Regions from separate parts of the Actinomadura sp. 3N508 genome, predicted to be linked through region 2. Evidence: riboswitches for the same ligand, from Rfam matches in the RefSeq annotation. Region 2 holds a riboswitch; the other holds the start of a gene.
What was found. A riboswitch is a leader RNA that binds a small molecule or an ion and turns the genes downstream of it on or off. The one in region 2 is predicted to bind glycine.
Positions count from the first base shown of each region.

Region 1 (3,404 bases), on a different contig from region 2:
GCCTGGTCGACCGGCGCGAACGGGTGGATGTTCGCGAACTCCGGCCAGGTGATCGGCTCCATCTCGGCGGTCGCGTTCAGCTTCATCGTGCAGGAACCGAGCGGGATCATCGAGCGGTCCAGCGCGACGTCCTTGTCCTGGAGCCTGCGCAGGTAGCGCAGCATCGCGGTCTCGGAGCGGTGCGCCTGGAAGACGGGGTGGGTCAGGTAGGGGCTCTCGCGGCGCAGCGTCTCCGGGATCGCCTCGGTCACCTCGGCGGGCTCGGCGGGCGAGGCGGCGCCGAACGCCTCCAGGACGGCGGTGACGTGCGCGGGAAGGGTCGTCTCGTCGCAGGCGATGCCGACGTGGTCGGCGTCGACGGGACGCAGGTTGATGCCGCGTTCCAGGGCCGCGTCCACCACCTGGGCGGCGCGTCCGGGCACCCGGGCCAGGACGGTGTCGAAGAACGCGCCGTGCACGACCTCCACGCCGCTCGCGCGCAGCCCGGCGGCGATCTCGGCGGCGCGGCGGTGCGCCCGCTGCGCGATCGCGGCGAGCCCCTCGGGCCCGTGGTAGACCGCGTACATGCTCGCCATGACGGCGAGGAGCACCTGCGCGGTGCAGATGTTGCTGGTGGCCTTCTCGCGCCGGATGTGCTGCTCGCGGGTCTGCAGCGCCAGCCGGTGCGCGGGGGCGCCGTCGGCGTCGACGGAGACGCCGACGAGGCGTCCGGGAAGCTGCCGCTGGATGCCCTCGCGGACCGCCATGTAGCCGGCGTGCGGGCCGCCGAACCCGAACGGGACGCCGAACCGCTGCGCGGAGCCCACGGCGATGTCGGCGCCGGACTCGGCGGGCGGGCGCAGCAGCGTCAGCGCGAGCAGGTCGGCGGCGACGACCGCCTGCGCGCCCCGCTCGTGCGCCTGCGCGATGACGGGCTCCAGGTCGCGGACGGCGCCCGACGCGCCCGGGTACTGCAGCAGGACGCCGAAGACGTCGCCCTCGGGCAGCCCGCCGGACAGGTCTGCGACGACGACGTCGATGCCGAGCGGGACGGCCCGCGTCCGGACGACCTCGATCGTCTGCGGCAGGACGTCCGCGTCGACAAGGAACGTGCCAGGTTCCTTCCGCTTGCTGACGCGGTGCGCGAGGGCCATGGCCTCGGCGGCGGCGGTCGCCTCGTCCAGCATGGACGCGTTCGCGACCGCCAGCCCGGTGAGGTCGCTGACGGCCGTCTGGAAGTTCAGCAGCGCCTCGAGGCGCCCCTGGGAGATCTCCGGCTGGTAGGGGGTGTAGGCGGTGTACCAGCCGGGGTTCTCCAGGACGTTCCGCATGATCACGCCCGGGGTGATCGTGCCGTGGTAGCCGAGGCCGATCATGGAGGTGCGGACGGTGTTGCGGGCGGCGAGCTCGCGGAGCCGGTCCAGCGCGGCGGACTCGCTCAGCGCGGGCGGCAGGTCCAGCGGGCGGGACGTGCGGATCGCGGCGGGGACGGCGTCGTCGATCAGCGCCTCGACGCCCGCGTAGCCGATGGCGGCGAGCATCCGCGCCTGGTCGTCGGGCGACGGGCCGATGTGCCGGTCGGCGAACGCGGCCCGCGGGTGCTGCGGCGCGGCCACGGGGGCGAAGAACTGGGCGGTCATGGAGAGCCTCCTGGCTGCTGCGGTCGCTCAGGTGCACCGCCCGGCGCGCGGGCCGGGCGGCGTCTCCCCCTCTGTCATGGGCACCTGAGAGCTTCACCCGCGCCGCGGGGTTTCCCCTTCGGTGAGCCGCCTTCCCGCACAGCGGGAAACGACGCCTGCTTTCCAGAGGTGCCTCGCCCGAGCGGTCCTTTTGCCTGAGAGGTTCCGGGGAGGTTGCCCCTTCGGCGCCCCACGCTGGCGGCGTGGGATCTCTCCCGCACAGGGTCGACGGCATGTCCTGGACAAACCCTACCCAAAGATCGGTTGCCGCGATCGCCTCGGGTCCCGCCGGGCCCCTCCGCCCGGGGCGGTGGCCGTACCTGCCAGTACGATGTGCAGTCCCACCTGGGACGGAACGGACCTCAGGCGACGCGGACGGGCGGGAGTGTCGAGCGGAGATCGTCCGTTGGATGGCGGTGGGCGGGGGTTGGAGGACGGTGGCTGCGGGGTGAACAAGGGACGCCCCGGAGGGCGCAGGTCGACGGCGCGCCGCCGGTTCTGGGACGCTGATCGCGATGGTGGACGGTCAGGGTGGCGGAACGGCGTGACGCCGACCCACGACGAGACGGTGCCCGCGCGGCAGGGCACGGGAGCCGGTGTGCCCGTCGACGAGCCCGCCCAGCCCGACCGGATCCGCCGCCCGGCCGACGCGATCCGGTTCGCGGCGTCGGTCGCCGGGCTCGCGGCGGTGATGCTGCTGGTCTCGATCGCCCAGGAGACCACGCACGGCCTGCACACCGACATCGCCGAGGGCGCCGCGCACGCGCCGCGGCTGCTGCTGTCGCTGGCGACGCTGGTGTCCAGCTTCGGCGTGCTGGCCGTCCCGATCGCGTTCGGGATCGAGCGGCTGTTCCACAAGGACGGGATGCGCGTCGCGATCGCGCTGCTCGCCGCCATGATCACCTTCGGGCTCACGGTCGGGCTGGACGACCTGGTGGTGCGGGGCGCGCCCGGCGGCGTCCTGGACTCGCTGATCTGGGGCGGCACGGAGACCGCGCCGGTGCACACCGACATCGCGCCGGTGATCGCGTTCGTCAGCGCGGTCGGGATGGCGGGCCGCGCCCGCTGGCAGGCCGCGACCTGGACGATGATCGGGCTGGCGGCGCTGACCGGCCTCACCGCGTCCTACGCCTCCGTCGCCGCGCTCGCCGCCACCTACCTCCTCGGACGCGCCATCGGCCACGGCACCCTCTACGTCGTCGGCACCCCGAACCCGCGCCCGCCGGGCCGGGCGGTGGTGGCGGCGCTCGAACGGCTCGGCCTGCGCCCGGAGCGCGCCGCGCGGCTGGACGACCCCGCCGGCGGCGCCGAGGAGACCCGCCGGTACGGCGTCGTCCTCGCGCCCCGTCCCAGGGAGGCGCGCGGCGCGCGGCTCCCGGTGGGACGCGGCGCGCACGGCGACTGGGACCTTGAGCTGCACGTCCTCGACCGCGACCAGCAGACGGCGGGCCTGCTGTACCGGGTGTGGCGGCTGCTGCGGCTGCGCGCCACGACGACCGGGCGGGCGCTGCGGTCGCTGCGCCGGTCGCTGGAGCAGGAGTCGCTGATGGCGTACGCGGTGGACGCGGCGGGCGTCCGGACCCCGCGCCTCATCGGGACGTCGGAGGTCGGCACCGAGGCCGCCCTGCTCGCCTACGAGCACGTGCCGGGCCGGCGGCTCGCCGACCTCGACGACGACGAGATCACCGACGAGCTCCTCACGGACGTGTGGCGGCAGTTCCGCGCCCTCCAGGAGGGGCGGCTGGC
Region 1 is NZ_JBIRAX010000006.1:304,028-307,431, reverse strand. Features, by position in the region: gene gcvP (aminomethyl-transferring glycine dehydrogenase) at 1-1,619, opposite strand, end outside; glycine riboswitch at 1,792-1,886, opposite strand; gene ACH34S_RS23145 (YbhN family protein) at 2,203-3,404, shown strand, end outside.
Region 1: linked by a shared signal. The riboswitch ahead of gcvP (aminomethyl-transferring glycine dehydrogenase) and the one ahead of gcvT (glycine cleavage system aminomethyltransferase GcvT) in region 2 are both predicted to bind glycine.

Region 2 (3,404 bases):
AACCGGCCCTGACCAGCATCACCTGGGCGGAGTTCTTATCCCTGGGCTGGGACGCTCCGCAGGTGGTGCAGGTGTAAGTGCGTTCTCCGAGCGGCAGGCGGTGCTTGGTTCTCGCACCGCATGCCGCGCAGTCGGTCGTGGTGTTCCTGGGGTTGACGAGGCGGACGTCGCGGCCGTGTTTGTGACCCATCTCCACCAGGGCCGCTTTGGTGGTGCCGATCGCGGCGTCGGCCGCCTTGCGCGCCATGGTGGTCTTGGCCAGGAACTTGGGGCGGAAATCCTCGACCGCGATCTGATCGAAATCGCGGACCACACTCTTGGCCCACTTGCGGGCGGTGTCCTGCCGCTGCCGGGCGACCTTCCTGGCGGCCCGGGCGGCCTGCTTCTTCGCGCGCTGATACCCCTTGGACGTCTTCTGCCCTTTGGCGGGCCGACGCCGCGCCATGCGCCGCTGGTAGCGAGCCAGCCCGGCGGCGGCCTTGCCGCCGTGCCGGGGGTGCGGCAGGTCGTGCGCGTCGCAGGTGGTGGTGGCGATCTCCTTCACACCCCAGTCCACCCCGATCATCGTGTTCGCCGGAGGCAACGGGGCAACCTGGGCGGGGACCACGAAGCTGACATACCAATGGCCAAGGGTGTCGCGGTAGATCCGCACCGATGTCGGATCGGCCGGCAGGTCCCGCGACCACACCACCCGCACCACGATGCCTCCCGCCAGATGCACCTGGCCGTCTTTGAGCCGAAAGCCCCCTCGGTGGTAGTTCAGCGTCGGCGCCGCCGTGGCTTTGGTCTTGAACCGGGGCATCCCGGCTCGCCGCCGCATCGGCAGGCCGTCGGCGATGTCCTTGATCGTCTTGGCGCGGGCCCGCCCGAAGTCGCGGATGGTCTGCTGCTGCGCCACGCTCGACCCGGCGCGCAGCCAGCCGTGTTCGGCGCGCCAGCCGGTCAGTAGTTTGCACAGCCCGGCAGGTCCGATCTTCTCACCGGCCTGGTGCAGGGTCTTGGAGCTTTCCACGCACATGTTCCACACCCAGCGGCAGCGGTCCCATTCCGCCTGCAAGGCCCGTTCGGCCGTGCTCGACAGGCGAGCCCGGTAGGTATAGCGGACATGACCCCGAACTTCCTGCACGGAGGTCGGGCCCACGGGTGCGGGAGACATGATCGGCACCATAACGGTGGGATACGACAGAATCACTCAAGGTCATTACCGTGGAGGAACCCTCCTCCCGCGGTGGGGGGACTGTGGGTGGTCGTGCGGCGAAGCCGCTGCTAGCCTGACCGGCAGCCGACGATCCCGTGCGGGAGAGTCCCTCGCAGCCGGTGAGGGACGCCGAAGGAGCAACTCCTCCCCGGAACCTCTCAGGCCCACGGACCGCACGGGCGAGGCGACCTCTGGAAAGCGGGGACAGGTTCCCCCGCCGAAGGTGCAAGCCCGTCCTTTGCGACGGGTGAAGCTCTCAGGCGCCGATGACAGAGGGGGAGGCACCGATACGCCCGGTGCGCGAGTGGGACGATGGACCACGCGTGCCCGCGACGAAGGAGCCGAACCCATGCCCGCCGATCCACCCGCGAAAAGCGCGTCGTCCGCCCGGAAGACGCCGCTGCACGACGTCCACCAGGATCTCGGCGCGAACCTCGTGGACTTCGCCGGATACCTGATGCCGCTGCGCTACCGGAGCGAGACGGCCGAGCACCAGGCGGTCCGCACCGGCGCCGGGCTGTTCGACCTGTCGCACATGGGGGAGATCTTCCTCTCCGGTCCCGGCGCGGGCGACGCGCTCGACTACGCGCTGGTCGGGAAGCTGGCGGCGATGCCCGTCGGCAAGGCCCGCTACACGATGATCTGCGCGCCGGACGGCGGCGTCCTCGACGACCTGATCGTCTACCGGCTCGCCGACACGACGTGGATGGTCGTCGCGAACGCCGCCAACGCCGACGTCGTCCGGGACGCGCTGGCCGAGCGCGCCGCGGGCTTCGAGGCGGCCGTGGACGACCGGTCCGCCTCGTACGCGCTGATCGCCCTGCAAGGGCCGCGTTCGCAGAAGATTCTCGAAGAGTTCACCGACGCCCCGCTGGCCGACCTCAAGTACTACGCGATCCTCGCCGCACGGGTCGCGGACGTCGACGCGCTCGTCGCCCGCACCGGCTACACCGGGGAGGACGGCTTCGAGCTGTTCGTGGACGCGTCCGACGCCGTCCGGCTGTGGAAGACGCTCGAAGGCGTGGACGGCGTCGTCCCCGCCGGGCTGGCCGCCCGCGACAGCCTGCGCCTCGAAGCGGGCATGCCGCTCTACGGCAACGAGCTGACCGCCGAGACGACGCCGTTCGAGGCGGGTCTCGGCCGGGTCGTGAAACTGGACAAGCCCGGCGACTTCGTCGGCAAGGCGGCGCTGGCGGCGGTGGCGCAGACCCCGCCGGGCCGTAGGCTCGTCGGACTGGTGGCGCGGGGGCGCCGGGCACCGCGCAAGGGGTACCAGGTCGTCACGTCCGGTGGCGCGCCGTGCGGGGTCGTGACGAGCGGCGCCCCGTCCCCGACACTGGGCGAGCCGATCGCCATGGCCTACCTCGACAGCGGCGCCGGGGAGACCGGTCTCGCCGTGGACGTCCGCGGCCGGAACGAGCCCGTGGACGTGGTGGCCCTGCCGTTCTACAAGCGTTCCTGAAATCCGGGGGAACTCCCGCAATGAGAAGAGAGAAGTGATCGTGAGCGTTCCGGAGCAGCTCCGCTACAGCGAAGAACACGAGTGGGTGTCCGGCCTGGGGGGCGACGACGGCATCGTCACCATCGGCATCACCGCCCACGCCGCCGACGCCCTCGGGGAGATCGTCTACCTCGAACTGCAGCCGTCGGAGGGCGACACCGTCGAGGCGGGCGAGCCGTGCGGCGAGGTCGAGTCGACCAAGTCGGTCAGCGACCTGTACTCGCCGGTCAGCGGCGAGGTCACCGCGATCAACACCGCGGTGGTGGACGAGCCGAAGGTCATCAACGACGACCCGTACGGCGAGGGCTGGATCTTCAAGGTCCGGGTGTCGGACGAGCCGGGCGACCTGCTCGACTCCGTCGCCTACGAGAAGCTGATCGAGGAGGACTGACGGTGCGCCTGCACGACCCGCTCGCCGCGGCCGACCCGGAGGTGGCCGAGGCGGTCGCCGCCGAGCTGCGGCGGCAGCAGTCCACCCTGGAGATGATCGCGTCGGAGAACTTCGCGCCGGTCTCCGTCCTGGAGGCGCAGGGCTCCGTCCTGACCAACAAGTACGCCGAGGGCTATCCCGGCCGGCGCTACTACGGCGGCTGCGAGTTCGTCGACGTCACCGAGCAGCTCGCGATCGACCGCGCGAAGGCGCTGTTCGGGGCCGAGTTCGCGAACGTCCAGCCGCACAGCGGGGCGCAGGCCAACACGGCGGTG
Region 2 is NZ_JBIRAX010000001.1:438,121-441,524, forward strand. Features, by position in the region: gene ACH34S_RS01920 (RNA-guided endonuclease InsQ/TnpB family protein) at 1-1,156, opposite strand, end outside; glycine riboswitch at 1,287-1,382, shown strand; gene gcvT (glycine cleavage system aminomethyltransferase GcvT) at 1,548-2,660, shown strand; gene gcvH (glycine cleavage system protein GcvH) at 2,701-3,090, shown strand; gene glyA (serine hydroxymethyltransferase) at 3,093-3,404, shown strand, end outside.